2 linked regions of the Bdellovibrio bacteriovorus genome follow. The protein of the gene in region 1 interacts with the protein of each later gene in a pairwise test. Links are inferred from orthologs where the notes say so. Each region holds a gene or a part of one and is shown on either strand. Other genes may lie near its edges. The genes, in order: rlmN and ftsZ.

Evidence for each region.
Region 2: the proteins of rlmN (region 1) and ftsZ interact in binary tests that used the Escherichia coli proteins (3 or more experiments, as listed by UniProt). The link is inferred for Bdellovibrio bacteriovorus from one-to-one orthologs.

Annotation. Positions count from the first base shown.
Region 1 is NZ_CP020946.1:3,074,094-3,083,190, reverse strand. What follows is about bases 2,231-5,081. They hold rlmN (23S rRNA (adenine(2503)-C(2))-methyltransferase RlmN), read left to right. Parts: upstream 2,231-2,981; coding sequence 2,982-4,181; downstream 4,182-5,081. Other genes in these bases: B9G79_RS14790 (PfkB family carbohydrate kinase), read left to right, coding at 4,192-5,081; B9G79_RS14800 (MFS transporter), read right to left, coding at 2,231-2,699. In the rest of the region: B9G79_RS14815 (substrate-binding periplasmic protein), read right to left, coding at 1-178; B9G79_RS14810 (KH domain-containing protein), read right to left, coding at 283-627; B9G79_RS14805 (hypothetical protein), read right to left, coding at 757-1,557; more of B9G79_RS14800, read right to left, coding at 1,548-2,230; more of B9G79_RS14790, read left to right, coding at 5,082-5,100; B9G79_RS14785 (hypothetical protein), read left to right, coding at 5,272-6,165; B9G79_RS14780 (GMC oxidoreductase), read right to left, coding at 6,197-7,885; B9G79_RS14775 (alpha/beta hydrolase), read right to left, coding at 7,892-9,097.
Region 2 is NZ_CP020946.1:681,759-690,878, reverse strand. What follows is about bases 3,283-6,156. They hold ftsZ (cell division protein FtsZ), read right to left. Parts: upstream 5,612-6,156; coding sequence 3,953-5,611; downstream 3,283-3,952. Other genes in these bases: ftsA (cell division protein FtsA), read right to left, coding at 5,674-6,156; B9G79_RS03410 (UDP-2,3-diacylglucosamine diphosphatase), read right to left, coding at 3,283-3,953. In the rest of the region: B9G79_RS03430 (Rrf2 family transcriptional regulator), read right to left, coding at 1-385; hmgA (homogentisate 1,2-dioxygenase), read left to right, coding at 497-1,786; B9G79_RS03420 (class I SAM-dependent methyltransferase), read right to left, coding at 1,815-2,573; B9G79_RS03415 (hypothetical protein), read right to left, coding at 2,624-3,106; more of B9G79_RS03410, read right to left, coding at 3,198-3,282; more of ftsA, read right to left, coding at 6,157-6,930; B9G79_RS03395 (cell division protein FtsQ/DivIB), read right to left, coding at 7,052-7,798; B9G79_RS18620 (methyl-accepting chemotaxis protein), read left to right, coding at 8,556-9,120. UniProt on the Escherichia coli protein: Essential cell division protein that forms a contractile ring structure (Z ring) at the future cell division site. The regulation of the ring assembly controls the timing and the location of cell division.

The sequences.
Region 1 (9,097 bases):
GGGAAGTATAGCAGTTCAGATCAATTCTGTTTTTTTGGGAATACTCGCGAATTCGGAATTTTGGCAGGACAAGAATGTCAATTTGCCGTCCCAGCTCTGCAGCCAGTGCGCGCATATAGTCAGCGGTAATTCCCTTTGGAGATGCCGCCGAATCTGCAAAATACCATGGCGCCGACATATTTTCCCCAATCACGGTTTTTAACGGTGAAGAGGCCTGTGTCTGCAGGTGAAAAACGGAAACAAAAATGAAAGCGAAAATTTTTCGGAATGGCACTCCTTATCTTAGTCACTAAAATAAGGAACTTCAACTATTGCGCGAAATCCTTTCCGAGCTGAAATGGAAGAGATAAGGGTTCGAATCGCGCCGATGTTTTTGCCTTTGGATCCCAGTATTTGTCCAATGCACTCTTTTTTGCAGCCGACGTGATATACGGTGGTTCTTTCTCCAACCTCGATATCAATGGACAGGCTTGAACTGTCTGTGACCAGTTCAGTCAGTAGCCCCAGTATCAGTTTGCGTCCGTTTTCCCGTTCTGCTGCAAGATCAGTCGAAGACGGGGACACATCCACTTTGGGTGCTGAGGAAGATGAAGAGGCGGATCTGGTAATAATTTTCGGCAAACTCATAGAACTCCCGCAATAACAGTTGCTCTTTAAAGAGTATGCGGGTTTGCAGAAACAATCATGACTGAAGCAGCAAAAACGAGACCTTGTCGACGGTAAACTGAGGCTTTGGGTTAAGCCCCGAACGTTCGTTCAGGGATTCTTTTCGATTGCTGAAAGCGCCGTCCAGATCAGCAGTCCGCCTCCAGAGAAGCTGACCAGGTCCCTTGCTGAGTGCGGCAGCAAACGCACTTCCGGCTTTTGGTTGCGGGGATTGGTGCGAATTTCAAGACGGGCGCGGGAATAATGGCCCGGATTTTCGGGATCGATAAATAATATTTCCTGAGTTGCCGAGTCTGCAGCGACCTTCAGGACGAAGTGAAAACCGCGGATCTCGTTTTCATCCAGAATGGGAATTCCCATATCACGACCACCCTCTCGATCACCGCCAATGCGCGGGCTGCGGCCGCGTCCCATCGGCGGCTGCACCGGTCGAGGACGGGAGTCATAGCGCAGCAGCAGAATCTGTGGTTCAGAAGACAGCAGATCAGAAACGGTCAGTTCAGTTCCGCTAAAGTGACGGCCTTTTCCACCGTAGTGGTTGTTTCGCCCCATCAGTTGATCCAGATTCTTCAAGTACTGCACCAGCTGTGGTTCGATCAGTCCCTGATTCACATCGGTGCCCTGGGCAAGACTCACACTTGCGGCCTGGGCCAAAAGGTCAATCTGCTGGGACTTTGAAAGTGACTTTTTTTCAAGCTGCAACCAGTTGATCGCACTTGCGGGACCACATAATGAACTGGGGCGGGAATGAGGAATCACTCCTCGCAGATAGAGTTCATCATCATTCTGGTTCAGCATCAGCGCAGACAACTGGCTTTCGTGGGGAAGTTCAAGTGCGGCGAAGGCCAGATTGAAACCAAACAGGAAAATTGCCAACAGTGTTAAGCGCATTTGGACCTCTTAAACAGCCACGCATAGCTGTTGACCATTATGAAGGATCCCACCAGAAAGACTGAGCCTGCCAGTATCGCATTTTGAATACCGAAAAAATCTGTCAATTTGCCAACTCCGACATGCATCAGGATCAGCATCAGGGAATCCGTGGTCATCATGTAAGTCACAGCTGTGTCGAGATCTTCCGGAAACTCGGATGAAATCCACGAAATCGCCAAGGGGTAAAAAGGCGCGATGGCGAGGCCCGTTCCCGCAAGGAACAGAGGATGAATATAGAGGCCTGCCAGCAGCACCATCAAACAGATCACGGCAGAGGCCGACAGCAGAAAACGCGCCGTTTGACGGAAGCGAATCACAGCAAAAGCAAAACGTCCCAGCACCATGCAGACAAAGAAGTAAGTCACATAGATGCTGGAAGCCTCCATGGAATAGTTCCAGGTTCGTTGCATATACAGAGCCAGGCGCGAGGACACCATGATCTCCGCAGCAACTGCGAAGCTTAGCATGATGGCCAGGAACAACTGGGGCTTCAGGTTTTTCTTTTTGTTCGCGCGGTGCTGGTCGTCTGTCACTGAAGAGCGTGTGTGCAGGGACTTGTGACTTGAATGAAACATGTAAAGGTAAAGTGCTATCGGACCCACTGTGGCGGCGGCAAAGGTCCATCTCCAGCTTCCGGTCAGGTACTCAATGGCGGCGGCCATTAACGGAGCCATCAAGCTGGCAAGGCCATACATGGTGTGAAGGCCCGCCAGCATCTGCTGCTTGCGCTCCGGACTGGAACCCATCGGAACCAGAACGTTGGGAACAAGGCCTAAAATCCCCATGCTGAAGCCAAATCCGAAACTGAAGATCAAAAACACCGGGAAGATCGGGGATGCCGCAAGCCCCAGCAGGGAAATGATCAACCCCAGAGTGCCGGCCTTCAAAACGGTCAAACGGTCATAGCGACGCAGAAGATAGCGGCAGGCATAACTGGAAATCAAACCCGAAATGTTTGAGAAGGCAAACATCAGGGATCCCATGCCGTCGCTGACCCCGAATTGCTTCAGAATCTCTGGAAAAAGGGGGCCTCGGATGTTGTCGGTAAGGCCGAAAACAAACAAGCTGGCATAGGACAGGAAAATAAAGGGCCAAATCATGTTCGCCAATATAGAGATGCGCCGGGGAAAAACAAGGGGCCCCCGGGGGGCACTGGATTCTTTGCAGTATTGGTCAGGGCTTAGGCAGATGGTGTAAGAATTCCTGAAAAAGACTCTGAAGGCGCTCTATTGGGCCCCCAATTATATGAAATCCCTAGGAAAAGGGGGGTGCTTGTGCTACAAACGCCGCACACATAATCCTTTAACCAACGGGATCAGCCTTAGTGAAGGTAAGGTCCCAGCTGTAACAAGCACGGCTGTAAAAAGCCAAGGAGCCCGAAGATGGAAGCAAACGCCGGCAGCACTCTTGCGCCCGTTAATTATTCTGACGACAACGTCGCCAAACCCCTTGAAAATCAACCTGTCAATTTCTACTCCCTGACACTGGAAGATCTGAAAGCCTATATCAAAAGCAAAGGCAAAGAGCAGTTCCGTGCCCAGCAGATTTTCAAATGGGTTTATGAGCAGCGTGTGACTGATCCGGAGCAGATGACGAATCTGTCCAAAGAGTTCCGTCAGGATCTTCCTTCCATGCTGTCTTTTGACCTGCCTCCGGTTCTTCAGCACTTGAAATCTGTTGATGGCACCCAGAAATTCCTGTTCGACATGAAAGACGGCATGTCCGTTGAAGCGGTTGTGATTCCATCTGAAGACCGCCTGACTTTGTGTATTTCCTCTGAAGTGGGCTGTAATATGGCCTGCAAGTTCTGCTTCACCGGCAAACAGAAATTGAAACGCCGTTTGCGCACTGAAGACATCGTGGGTCAGTTCATGCAGGTTCACGACCGTTTGGCGGAAGGCCAGCGCATCACCAATATCGTATTCATGGGTATGGGCGAGCCGCTGGACAATCCGGAAGCAGTCTTCAAAACGATCGACGTGATCCATTCCCCATGGGGTATCAACCTGTCCCGCAAAAAGATCACGGTCTCCACTTCCGGTATCGTGCCGGAAATGTGGCGTGTGGCTGACGCGAAAGTGCGTCTGGCAGTCAGCTTGAATGGTCCTAACGATGAAATCCGTTCTCAGGTGATGCCGATCAATAAACGCTGGGATACCAAGGCGTTGCTGGAAGCTTGTAAAGAGCACTACCGTGTTTCCAAAGACAAGATCACTTTCGAGTACGTGTTGCTGAAAGGTATCACCGATCAGTTGGAGCACGCTCGTCAGTTGGTGAAACTGGTGAAAGATGTGCCATGCAAAATCAATATCATCCCGTTCAACGAACACCCGGGTTCTGGTTACGAGCGTCCTGATGACGACACAATCCAGGCGTTCCATACGGAATTGATGAACCTGGGTGCGCACGTTCTTCTTCGTCGCTCTATGGGTCGTGACATCTTCGCGGCTTGCGGTCAGTTGACCACGGTGAAAGAGCGTCCTCAGACGATGGATATTTCCAACTCTCGTCTGGCGGGTCTTCCTAAATACAAACGTGAACTTTTGGCTGCGCAAGAAGCAGAACAAAACAATCAACACTAGAGGTAACATTATGTCTGAAATTCTTGTTGTCGGCAGTCTGGCTTACGATTCCATTGAAACTCCATCCGGTAAAGTGGACCGCGCTTTGGGTGGTTCCGCGAACTACTTCTCTTTGGCAGCATCTTTGTTCTCCAAAGTGCGTGTTGTCGGTGTTGTTGGTGAAGACTATGACCAGAAGGACTATGATCTTCTGAACAACCGTGGTGTGGACTTGGCGGGTCTTTCCAAGGTTCCGGGGAAAACCTTCCACTGGGCGGGTTCCTATGAAGGTGACCTGAACGAGGCTAAAACTTTGAAAACGGATCTGAACGTGTTTGCGGACTTCAATCCGCAATTGCCAGAGCATTTCAAAGACTCCTCTTTCGTGTTCCTGGCAAACATTGCCCCTGAGCTGCAACTGCAGGTTTTGGAGCAGGTGAAATCCCCTAAGTTTGTTGGTATGGACACCATGAACTTCTGGATCTCCATCAAAAAAGACAAGCTGATCGATGTTCTTAAAAAGGTGGATCTGGTTTTGATCAATGAAGGTGAAGCGAAGATGCTGACGGGCGCTGCCAATGCGATCTCTGCAGCTCCGCTCATCACAGCTATGGGCCCCAAGGCGGTGGTTATCAAGCGCGGCGAGTACGGCTTTGCGATGTACACGAAGGATGAGGGCTACTTCATCCTTCCAGCCATGCCGATCCCGACAGTTGTGGACCCTACAGGCGCTGGTGACACCTTCGCCGGTGGTTTCTTCGGTTACCTGGCAGCTCAGAAGGAAGTTCCAACTATCGCGAATCTGAAGCAAGCCTGCATCATGGGTTCCATGATGGCTTCTCACACGATCCAGGATTTCTCTGTGAAAGCTCTGGCGAAAGTGACCTTGGGCGATCTTGAAAAACGCCTGACCGAATACAAAAAAGTCATCACTGTTTAAGATCCTGTCAAAGGCCTCCACTCCGGAGGCCTTTTTTCTTTGTTAAGATGTCTTGTGAATTGAAGATAAATTGAAACATGTTTGTTACTAAAAGTCCGGATTTCTGGCAAGAAGAAAACAATTCTTGTTTAGTCCTCTCGTGAGAGTCTACGGAACTCCGATGTGTAGGGCATGAAAACAGCATTATATTTACTATTGGCATTCTTGTTTTTGGCAGTATCAGTGATTTCTTGCTCGGAAGAGCCGAAGGAGCTCATTCCGACGGACACCCCAAGTACAGAGAATCCTACACCAACAAATCCAACAATCCCAGTGCCAGAAGGAGTTCCGGCAGGGGCCTTTGTTTATCTTCAGGTGGGCACGCGGTGGGAGTCTGCCGCAGAGAACGCAGCTTTTAAAAACTGGAAGACCTGCGCTGTATCGCCGAGCTCTCCCAGCACGAACATTGAGTGCGAAGTAACTGTACCAGAGGCCCAATTGTATCGCAGTGCTGTCGAGTTCAAAGTGGGCTCGCTGAACCCTGCATATTGTCCTATTTTGAGCTTTAGGCCTTATTATTATAAACGTTCCGATTCCTATCCCGTCACAACGCCGACAGGTCCGGTAGATGAAAATGGAGTACCGACAGATGTGACCAGCGGTGGTTATATCCCGGCGACTGCTGAAGCAAACTCGAATGCGTTAAGCTGTGGGGCAAATACCAATGTGAAGGAGTGTTTCGGTGGCGCCGCTCCACATCTGATTGAAGAGTTTCCGAAGAGCACAGGGAAGTACTTCCTTACTAGTGTAGCCACAAGCAGCAGCTACATTTTGCCTTCTTCAAACTCAGTCCGCTATTATGGTTCGTTTCGTGTAAATTTTATGGTTACCAATAATCTTTCAGCAGCAGACAGACAGAATGCTGTCCTTGGTACAGTTAACGAAAGAGTCGCTGATTACTTCTATGACTACGAATTTGAATGTACGAGCTACTGGGGCGAGCGATTGTTTGGTATCACACTGACTATTTCCGACGAGAACTGGGATAGCAGTGGTGGTGCCGATGACTATCAGGACTGGAACTGATTTAAACGAAACAGCTTAAAAGCAAAGACACCTAGGCTTCCTGGGTCTCTTTGTTTTTTGTGGTTACCTTGTTTGGGATCTGTTCTGCGATGTATTCAGCAACTGCCGCAATGGTCAGGGAAGGATTCGGTCCGGTGGAGGTGGGCAGGATGCTGCCATCCACCACGTAAAGACCTTTATATCCAAACACTTCCCCGAGTGGATTGACGAAGCCGGTGTCCGCTGTTTCTCCCATCGGGCAGCCGCCCAGTGGATGAACGGCCACGACCTTGTTCAAGTGAGTCAGCGGATTGTCGACAAAAACACCGCCAATGCGCTCGGCGATTTTCTTCATTTGTGTGCGCAGACGATCAAAGTGCAGCTTGCTGCCATCTATCTTCCATTTGATGATGGCCTGGTCGTCGGAACGCAGACGGATTTCTCCGTCGGGTTTATCTCTTCCCATGCCCAAAAGCACAAAGCAGCGTTTGGTGAAATCCGCGCGATCAATGGCCTGCGCGAACTCATCTCCGACGTTGATCTGATCACGGCTTTCGATATTCAGAATTTTGAAGATGTACTTCTTGATACTGTGAGCGAACAAGGTCCCCAGTCCACGAATGCCAGGCAGTTGAGGGATTTTCCCGGAAAGATACCAGGCGAACCCCACCGGAAATCCGGCCTCCTGCAGATACATTCCATGGTGATAACCATCCTCATAGTCTTTGAAATTGTATTCGATGGCACCCGTGATGACCGGGCCGTTGGTGGCATCAATATTTTCGCGGGATCCAAAAATCAAACCCAGCAAATCTCCGTTACCGCTCCATTTTTTGCCCAGCCAGATGTTCAACTTCGGCAGGTGACCCTGCTTCTTCATTTTCAACAGCAGGGATGTTGATCCAATGGAACCGGCTGACAAAATCACATTCTTCGCAGTGAAGGTTGTTTCCTGCTGTGGGAATTCCGGAATGACATAAGTCACCTTGTAGTAATCACCGCAGTGTTCGATGCGCACGACATCCGCGTGGGTGCGAATGTCAGCGGGTTCCCCGGCCGTTTTCAGATTTCGGGCCCGGAAGATATAGTTCAGATCCAAAGAGTTCTTGGCATTGATATTACAGCCGATATCGCAGTCGCCACACTTGTTGCATTTGGACTGCAAAGCCCCGTGCATGTTGTGGGTTTGATGTCCGGGAAAGCTTCCCTCAAATCGCACCCCCAGGGGCGGCAAAGTGAAACTGGGTTTCCCGACGGAGTCCGGCGGAGGCGGCATTTCTTCCGCCAGTCTTTTCAAAAGTGCGGTCTTGGGTGTGGCCTTGTAATAGTTCTGCGTTTCATAAGGGTAGGGCTTCGCCTCCATCATGTGCAGAACGCGGTCGTAAAAAGGATCCAGAGTATTACGATTGTAAATCTTCGGCCAGCCTTGAAAGAATCTTTCAGGCATGCGGTAAAGCACGTTCGCGTAAATCAGACTGCCACCCCCCAGTCCGCTGGCTGTCAGTGACAGCACGTCGCTTTCGGGAGTGTCCCGCAATTCCATCAGCCCGTACTTTTGATCTTCGGGATCCCAGAACATGCGCTGTTGAACATCGTGGGGGCGCCGAGGGAACTGGCCAATCTTCCACTGACGGCCTCGCTCCATCAGGCAGACCTTGTAGCCTTTTTCGACCAGGCGGCAGGTCATGACGGAACCACCAAAACCAGAGCCGATCACAATATAATCATAATCCAATTTCATAGAACCTCAGGCAATGCGCAGTTTCGGCTTTTCGGCGGCCGGAGTTTGTTGCAAAGAATGCTGTTTCAGGAATTCCACCAGTTGCGGGAAAACCTCGGTGTGACAGTACTGTCCCATGAAAACATCCTGATGCCCGTACTGGGAAAACTCTTTGTATTGAACCCGGTCGGCGTTTTTTGTGGTCTTTAATTCTTCATAGGTCTTTTTATTTGATCCGGGGAAGATGTGATTGTCGCCCCCGGAAATCAGCAGCGTGGGCGGCATTTCCTGAAGCTTCATTTTTTCCAGGTAGTTGATCTGACCATCAAACGACAGCGAATGACGAGCCAGCAGCATTTTGCGGATGTGCTTATGATAGTGGAAACTTGTTCCGCCGAGCAGGTCCATCAGACGACGATGAGTCACCGGATGAATGTTGCGATGGTTGTAAACTGCCGGAAAACCCCAGCCCCACATGAAGCTCACCATATGACAAGCGGGCTCGCGGCATTCACTGCGAAGGGATCTTTCCATCCAGTACAGCCATTTGCCAAAGGCCCGGCCGGGCATGTAAGGGATGCGTGGACTGACATAGGCATAGCCAAACACCGTTTCAAAGATTTCAGGACCCACCATCATTTTCAGCATGGATTGCCAGCGCACTTGCGGAGTCAACGACACACTATTGGAAATAATGCTTGCGATATTCGTCACATATCCGGCGGCGTAAGAGGCCATAAATGCCAATGAGCCGACACAATGGGCGACCACATGGATGCGCACGTCGTTTCCGCATAGTTCCCGGATGAATTCCACGGCGCGGGGAATATCGTATTTGGCGATATCATCGATGGTGTAGCCGTGCGGTGAAAGGTTGTAGTTAAATCTGCCGCTTCCGCGCCAGTCCAGGGACCACACGTCGGTGTAGCCCGCGCCATGCAGGTGATTCACCAGATTTTCATGTTCCGGCATGATGAACATATCGGTTGACGTTGTCAGTCCATGCAGCAGCAACACCACATCTTTTTGTGGCCCGCAGTTGAATCGCTGAATCGAAATACTCAGGCCGTCGCGGGTGTCCAGCGGGTGCAGGGTCTTTTCCCCCAAAGCCACACCTTGCGTGGTGTGGGGCGGATAAATATGTTCATTCCAGCGCGCCGAAGAGGTGGTAAAGATGAACGGAGCATAGACCTCCCAAAGATTTCCCAGGAAGGATTTGAAGTACTTCAAGAT
Region 2 (9,120 bases), 2.4 Mb from region 1 along the record:
TCTGCTTCAATTGATCTGCCACACAGTCATTCACTTCTGAAAACACCGGCGTCAGCAGCTTCGCCATACTGGTGCTGACAGGACATCTTGTATTGGGCCGGTTCGGGTTGAAAGCAAATACGTCGGATTCCCCCACCGCCTGATAAATGTCACGCAGGGTGATCTTCTCTGCCGGCCGGGCCAGTTCGACTCCGCCGCCTTTTCCCTGATGGCACGTCAGCAGACCCGCTTTGGAAAGCTCGGCCATCAGACGGCGCACCACCACCGGATTGGTGTTGACGCTTCCCGCCACAATATCGCTCTTCAGAAGCTCCCCCTTAGGGGCATCGTGAGCTACCAGGGTCATAATATGAGTCGCAACCGCGAATCTGCTATTAGCTGCCATACTGTAACTATATTAGTTTCATTAAAGTCCGTCAAGAGGTCATTTATCAGCCCCCGCGGTTGAGGGGCATCCCTGTTGATTTTTTACCTGGGACCTGATTATCTGTCCCATATGGAAACAAAATACTTATCAGGTTTCGGAAATCATTTTTCCACAGAAGCTCGCCCGAACTCTTTGCCTCAGGACCAGAACTCTCCACAAAAGGCCCCGGCGGGTCTTTATCCTGAACAGCTCAGCGGCACGGCCTTCACAGCCCCTCGTCATTCCAATATGTTTTCCTGGCTGTATCGCATCCGCCCGTCCGTGATGCACAAGCCTTTCGCCCCGCTGAAGGATCTGACTTCCAAAACCTTCTTCAAACCTCAGCACATCAATCCCAACCAAATGCGCTGGAATCCGCTGGCTGAAACTTCCGCGAAGCAGGATTTCGTTGAAGGCATCCGCACCGTGTGTGGCACAGGCTCTGTGCACGAACAGCGTGGTTTGAATGCGCATCTTTATTCGTTCAACAAGTCCATGGACACACGCTACTTCATGAACGCCGATGGGGATTTCCTGCTGGTTCCGCAAAAAGGCTCTTTGCATGTAAAAACCGAAATGGGCTTTATGGAAGTGGAACCCGGCGAAATCGCTCTGGTTCCCCGCGGGATGAAGTTCCAGGTGAATCCACTGAAAGACGGCACCACTTGCACTGGGTATATCGGTGAAAACTTTGGTGCGGCTTTCAGACTGCCGGACCTGGGCCCGATTGGCGCCAACGGTTTGGCTCACCGTCGTCACTTCCTGACTCCGGTGGCGGCGTTTGAAGACAAAGAAGGAAAGTTTGAACTGGTGGGTAAATTTGCCGGTGAACTGTGGAGCGCTGAAATCGGCCACTCGCCACTGGATGTGGTGGCATGGCACGGAAACTTTGTTCCGTTCAAATATGACCTGCGCAAATTCAACACCATCAACACCGTCAGCTATGATCATCCAGATCCATCCATCTTCACCGTACTGACCTCACCAAGTGAAGTGCCTGGCACGGCGAACGTGGACTTTGCGATCTTCCCGCCACGCTGGATGGTGGGTGAACACACCTTCCGCCCACCGTACTTCCACCGCAATTGCATGAGCGAATACATGGGTTTGATCTATGGCGAATACGACGCAAAAACCGCGGGGGGCTTTGTTCCTGGCGGCGGCAGTCTGCACAATTTCTATTCCGCGCATGGACCGGACGTGGATGCATTTGAAAAAGCCAGCAACGCGGATTTAAAACCGCACAAGATCGAAGCCACCATGGCCTTCATGTTTGAATCCCGCTCCCCGTATATGGTGACGGACTTCGCGATGGGGAAAGATTTCCTGCAAAGCGATTATCAAAACTGCTGGCAAGGTTTCAAAAAGTACTTCAAATAAAAAAAAGCCGGGGAAACCCGGCTTTTTTTTATTTCATTCGTGCGTGGAAAATACGCGTGTCGTATTCAATCCGCACCATTCCATTTTTCTGATACTTGTCGAACAGCGCTTGCAGCTCGACTTTCATGGCCGGATACACTTCACTGTCCGCCTGAGGCATGTATGACGAAGACAACAGACGCCCTAACAAGCCATCAAAATCCAGATCCTGATAATTGAAAATCACATGTTCGTTGTAGGCCCCCAGAAAACTTTCAATCTGGGAATGATCGATATTGTTATGTCGAACCTGCTTGTAGTCGGAACCGTACTTCGCAATCAGCGCTTCATAGTCCACATTAAATCCCGTGCCCGTCATCCGGCGGTCATTCCAGATCAACGCCGCCGTTCCCGGCGATTTCAAAATGCGTTTGAATTCTTTCTGAGTCGCCACCGGTTCAAACCAGTGAAAGGCCTGAGCGGCAATTACGAAATCCACGCTGTTGGCAGGCAGCCCGGTGTTTTCAGATGAACCATTCACACTGTGAAAATCAGGATAACCCACCAGGTTCTTTTCAGCAGCAGCCCGCATTTTGGCATTGGGCTCAACCCCATACACGATGTTGCCGTTCTTTAGAAAGATTTCGGTGGAAATCCCTGTTCCCGAACCCACATCGACAACCACACTTGCTGCGGTCAGCCCCAATTGGTCGGTGAAAAACTTAAGAAGTTCAGAAGGATACGAGGGTCGAAACTTGACGTAGTTATCAACCCGGTCACTAAATCGTTGAGTCGGTTTGAAATCCATACCCAGATTCTATCGCAGCGCTTCGGAAAAAGTAAGCAGGTACCTTTTAGTTATGGATTGATGATGTCCATTTTCTTTTGAATTTTAACGGGTGTCATATGGCCGTTGCCAGATTCGGTGTACCCGATCAGTTCGACCGTGGCGGTGACTTTTTCGGGGCTGCCGATTGGCAATCCACCACACTTGATCGGACAAGTCAGATCCAGAATTTCGTTATTGGTCATACGGACCGGAATGCCGATGGCATCCAACTGATAATCAGAATAGGTGCAGGTGTAAGACCGAATCGAAGATTTGAATGTCACCTGAATCATGGCCGGAGCAAAAAATTCACCACTGCGGTTGGCAATACGAATCTGAGGAATATCAATGTATGGCGAAGCAATATCACGACGATTGGATCCGTCCTGATAAGCCATGCAACTGATGGACGTCGAATGAATGACGAAGGCCTCTTTTTGCACTGTCATTTCCACAGCAGCCTGAGCTGTCATTGCCAGCAGAAACACCAAAGCACTGACCATTGATCTCATAAATCCTCCTTGAATACAAAAAGGATACGCCCTGAAGACTGTCGTCGCAAAAGTTCAGGTTTTTAAGTGATCCAGAAAATTCGGTCAGAACTTAGTCTTCAGAGGGAAGATAGACCCATTCGCCCACACCATTACGCAGGCAAAAAACTTTCACACGTTCTTCAAACCACGACCCCAGATTCACCGAGCGCACCGAGTGGCCGTTGATGGCTTCCGTGTGATCATCAAAGACGTGCATGTGACCGGACACAATCAGATCAAACGGCTTTTCCGCATAGGCTACCGACGTGTGTTTGCGAATCATCGCAATCAGTTCACCTTCATTGGATACACGATAGTGTCCGCTGCGTTCGCGGCTTTTTTTGCTGGCCTTGTTTCCAATGTGATCCCAGAACTTGCCCGGCAGAATACTTCCCAAAGGTTTGATGTAAGGATTGCGAATGATGCTGCGGTATTTGAGATATTTTTCGTCATTCAAATTGATCAGGTCCCCGTGCTCGCAGCGCACACGGACCCCGTCGATCAGATAATACTGAGCCTCGACAAAAACTTCGATTCCCAGACGCTTCTGGAAGTACCCTTCCACGTGCACGTCGTGATTGCCCTCGATGAAAGTGATACGGGCCCCCGCTTTGCGAAGATCACCCAGAGCCTGCATCAGAGGTTCGAACTTTTTGGCAAAATAAGTGTGTCCACCGACCCACAGATCGAAGATGTCCCCGAGCATGAAAAGGTGAACCTGCTGCGGATTTCCCGCCAGCAAAGAACGCAAAAAGCGCAACAGGATTTTCCCATTGCGCTCTTCAGCGGTTTTCAAGTGAATGTCGGATATGAACCAGGCTTCCACTATTCTTTATTCAGATCGAATCCCTGTTTCTTGCGGATGAATGCAGGAACTTCAAGATTCTGGCTGGAGAACGGAGAGCTCAGGACTTCGCGAGCCATGCGGCGCGCTTCTTCCAAAGACTGCTGTTCGTGATCCACGTTCATGGACAGTTGTTCCGGATTCGCGTGCTTGGATTTCAAGTCCTGGCTTTCTTTGAAAGCGCGGGCTTTAGCCAGCAGCATATCACGCGGAGACAAAGATGATTCCACTTGTGGCTGGATCGGAGTGGCAACTTCCTGTTGAACAGGAGCTTGCTGAGCCTGAACCGGCATTTGTGGCATCATGTTTTGTGCTGCCTGCTGCGCCACCTGCGGAGTCACGGCAGCTACAGGGGGAACAACCACAGTCTCAGTAACCTGAGGAGCTGCCTCTGTCTGCTGTGGTTGATGCGTAAAAGACTGAACCTGAGACTGAACCGCAGTGATCGGCGGAAGTTCAACCGCTGGCATCTGAGGCATAACAGGCATTTGTGGCATTGTCGGCATCACCGGCATTTGCGGGAACTGAGGCATTTGTGGCATCTGCGGCATCTGTGGCATTTGAGCCATCTGCTGCGGCATTTGCGGCATCTGCATGTTCATGCCACCGAAGTGAGCTGCGTTCTGGTTCAGGAAGTTCTGCATTTGATTTACCTGAGCCATGTCGTTCACAAGTTTCACATCGTGAGAATCGAAACCAGTCGCGATCACAGTCACGCGAACTTCATCACCCATGCTTTCATCGATAACCGCACCGAAGATGATTTCTGCATCTTCATGAGCCGCTTCAGTGATCAGAGTGGAAGCTTCGTTCACTTCGTACAGAGACAGGTCAGAACCACCCGTTACGTTGATGATGATGCCAGTCGCGCCATCGATCTTGACGTTTTCAAGAAGTGGAGAAGAGATCGCAGCAGTCGCCGCTTCAACCGCACGGTTGTCACCTTTGGCTGCGCCAGTACCCATGATTGCGATGCCTTTGGAGGACATAACAGTGCGGATATCGGCGAAGTCCAGATTGATAAGACCGCGGATGTTGATCAGATCAGAGATACCTTTAACAGCCTGAAGAAGAACCTCGTCCGCTTTTTTGAAGGTTTCCAGAAGCGGAGTTCTTTCCGCAGCAATGGAAAGAAGTTTCTGATTCGGGATCACGATCAGGGTGTCCACGTTTTCTTTCAGATCAGCCAGGCCGCCTTCAGCGTGCTTGCCGCGTTTTTTACCCTCGAACAGGAAAGGCTTGGTAACCACACCGATAGTCAAAGCGCCAAGTTCACGCGCAATCTTCGCGACGATCGGAGCGCCACCCGTACCAGTTCCGCCACCCATACCCGCAGTGACGAACACCATGTCCGCGCCTTCCAATTTTTCAACGATTTCATTGTAGGATTCGATCGCAGCTCTGCGACCCACATCCGGATTTGCACCCGCGCCAAGACCTTTTGTAAGGTCCAGACCCAACTGGATCTTATTCGGAGACTTGCTGGCGTTCAGGGCCTGGATGTCTGTATTGGCAACGATGAACTCAACACCGTTCATGCCGGATTCGATCATGGTGGCAACCGCGTTGCTACCGCCACCGCCGACGCCCACTACTTTAATATTTGCACCGATATTGATATTTTCTTCCAACTCAAACATTTGATCCTCCCCACAGAATCATCCGCCGTCGCCGAGGCTTGGGCGAACTCAGGCTAAAAATTTTAAAAAATCTGTCCAAAAAATTCTTTGATCTTCTTGGTGATCCCGTCCAGCGATTCACCAATGTTCACTTCCTGCTGCTGTTGATGCGCCTGAAGCAGGTCTTTTCTCTGCCCCAGTGCATACTGCAACAGTCCGACAGCGGCGGAGAATTCTCCAGACTTCACCACATCCGTCAGACCACCGATTTCACGAGGAGCCCCTCTGCGAACCGGAATATCAAAGATAAATTCACCCATTTCGATCAGACCATCCAGGTTGCTTGCGCCCCCTGTAAGAACGATCCCGCCACCAAGCATTGGCATCAGGCCGCTCATACGAATGTCATTGGCAATCAGGTTCAGAGTTTCCTCTGCACGAGCTTCGATCACATCCGCAAGGTCCTTGCGAGGAATCACGCGGGATTTTCTGCCGCCGACACCTTCGACCTCAACAGTTTCATTTTCATTCACCATGGAAGCCATGGCACAGCCATGCTTCTTTTTCAGCTCTTCCGCCGCGAACTGCGGAGTTCTCAACCCCACCGCCACGTCGTGAGTGAAGTGCTGGCCACCCACTGGAATTACAGAGGAGTGAGCCACACTGCCGTTGACAAAGTAAAGGGCGTTACAAGCGCCGCCACCCATATCAACCACGCACACACCCAGATTCTTTTCATCGTTGGACATCACCGCGGTGGCGGATGCCAACTGGGAAAGAACCAGGCCTGCGATTTTCAAACCGGCTTTTTCAACACATTTTACTGTATTATTGATGGCACTCTGACCGCCGGTCACGATGTGCACATTGGCTTCCAAGCGGATGCCGGACATGCCGATAGGATCCGTGATCCCATCCTGGCCGTCGACTTTGAATTCTCTTGGAAGAACATGAAGAACAGAACGATCCGTCGGAACCGCCACTGCTTTTGCAGCTTCGATCACGCGGTCAATTTCAGAGGCGGTGACTTCGCGATTCTTGATCGCAACCATGCCCTTGGAATCAAAGGAAGAAATGTGCGAACCAGCAACACCCACCCACACTTCGGAGACGGTGTAACCGGACATCAATTCTGCTTCTTCTTTGGCTTTTCTGATGGAATCAGTCGTGGCTTCGATATTGACTACGACACCCTGACGGATCCCTGTATTGGGAGCGGTGCCCACGCCTGCGACTTCGATTTTTCCTTCGGGATTAACTGTGCCGATGACAAAAGAGACCTTGGTAGAACCAATGTCCAAGCCAGCCAATACCGGAGCTTTGGGTTTTGATGTACTCATCCTTAAGTCCTCACGGATGCCTAAACTATAAAGCTTCAGGAAAGACCACCCGTTAAAATCATTTTAAGGGGCTTCGAAAGGGGGCATCTACCCGACTTTGATCGGTCTTCCAGACTTAAGCTTAGGGATCCTTACGCAACCTGACAAGGACTTTCTTTGACAGATTCGCGTCTATGACGCGCGCGTCAAACTGGCGGGATTCGAGATAATCGACGACTTGGCTGACTCGTGCAGACTTCAAAGACACTTGGTCTTCACCCATCTTCACCTGGATTCCCGTTTTGATCATGGTCATCCAGAAGCCTTCTTTATTGTCGTAACGAATTTCAGAAATTGTTTTTCTGCTGAACGATCCTTCAGCAGGAATTTGCTCAACCACATCAACAGCCTTCTTGCGAAGTTCTGTTTTTTTCACAAAACCTTCTCCGTCAAGCAACACAACATCGGGAGCCTGCTTGCTTTCAACCGGATCCAGGAAAGTCCCGTCTTTAATGATCGGAACAAGTTTTCCACCCTTGGCCATGAACAGAAGTTTCACTTCATGCGGGCGCACGCGCACAGACAACGTCGTCGGCCAGCTTCTTTTGATGTTCAAACCTTCCACCCAGTTCAGGGCATCCACTTCACGAGACACTTTTTTAAGTTTGATATTCCAAAGAGAAACGCCCTTGTAACGGGCCAGACTTGCTTCCAGTCGATCAACGTGCGGGCGCAAAAACTGCTCCTGCCCCGCGGGTGGATTTTCAAGCACCACCTCGACTGTACGAATGTTGAAAAAGCCGTTTTCATTCAGATAAAAAAGCGTTCCCGCAAGTGCTGCAGGCAGAACAATGAATCCAAAAATAAGTTTCAAAACGAGCTTCTTCACAGTCGGAAATCCTCTGCTGTCGTGAATTTTAGATTAGCAACAAGATCGCCAACAATGAAACGCTGTCCGCAAAACAAGACCAAGGTCTTTCACTGGACCTTTGTGCACTTAGGTTTTCAAACCGCAACAAAACGAGCTTTAGTCCATATTGTTTTCGACCTCATTACCGATAGATAGCAGCGAAGGAGATTCTATGAAGTTTGGCACCAAGGTCATTTTAAACGTCGCTTTATCGTGTGTGGTCTGCACTCTGGCAGCGGTGGGAATCTCTTCTTCCAAAATCCACGAACAGGGACGCGACCAACTGGTCGACAAATCCCAGGCGATTCTTTCCCGCCTTGAATCCATGCGTGGATATGTGGCAACCTCCGGAAATCTGAAAGAGGACTTTGCCCAGGCCGTCGGAAAATATCCGGATGGCAACCTGCCTGAAGAAGTGCGCAAACAACTGCTGCGCAAAGTTCCCATCGTCGCATCAATGGCCGTGGGTTTTGAGAATGCAGAAAAAGACGGCTACAAATTCCGGGTCTTCACCGCAGCCCCGCGCCGCGAATCCAACAAAGCCACAACCTCTGAACTGGAAATCCTGAAGCGCTTTGAAGCAGAACCTGAACTGAAAGAGATCATCACCCGGGGCGATCACGAGGTCGTGGTCTATCGTCCCGTGCGTCTGTCAGAATCGCAAGGCTGCCTGCTGTGCCACGGAAATCCTGCCAACAGTCCCTGGGGCAACGGCAAAGACATTCTGGGTTACCCCATGGAAAACTGGAGCGACAACAAGCTTCACGGTGTGTTCGCAGTGACCTCTTCCACAGACCGTGTCGCCGAGGCCGCCAGCAACACCACCTACTCTATTTTGCTGTGGGCTTTGCTGATCACGGTCGTGATTCTGGCCGTTTCCTATGCACTGCTGCGCTCCCCTCTGGGCGCACTGCTGGAGGCGATTGCCACCCTCAACCGCGCCGGCACGCAGGTGTCGACCACCGGCAATGAAATCTTCAGCTCCAGCCAAAGCCTCAGCAATTCCGCCGTGAAGGCGGCGGCTTCCATCGAAGAAACCTCCGCTTCCACTGAAGAGGTCTCCAGCATGGTGAAAATGAATTCCCAGCACGCCTCCAAAGCCCGCGACCTGGCCCACACCGCCCAGGAAAAGGCGCGCATCGGTGAACGCGAGGTTCAGAAGCTGACGACATCCATGGATGAAATCACTTCCAGCTCAAAAAGAATCGAAGAGATCATCACGGTGATTGATGATATCGCCTTCCAGACCAATCTGCTGGCCTTGAATGCGTCTGTAGAGGCGGCCCGTGCCGGTGAACATG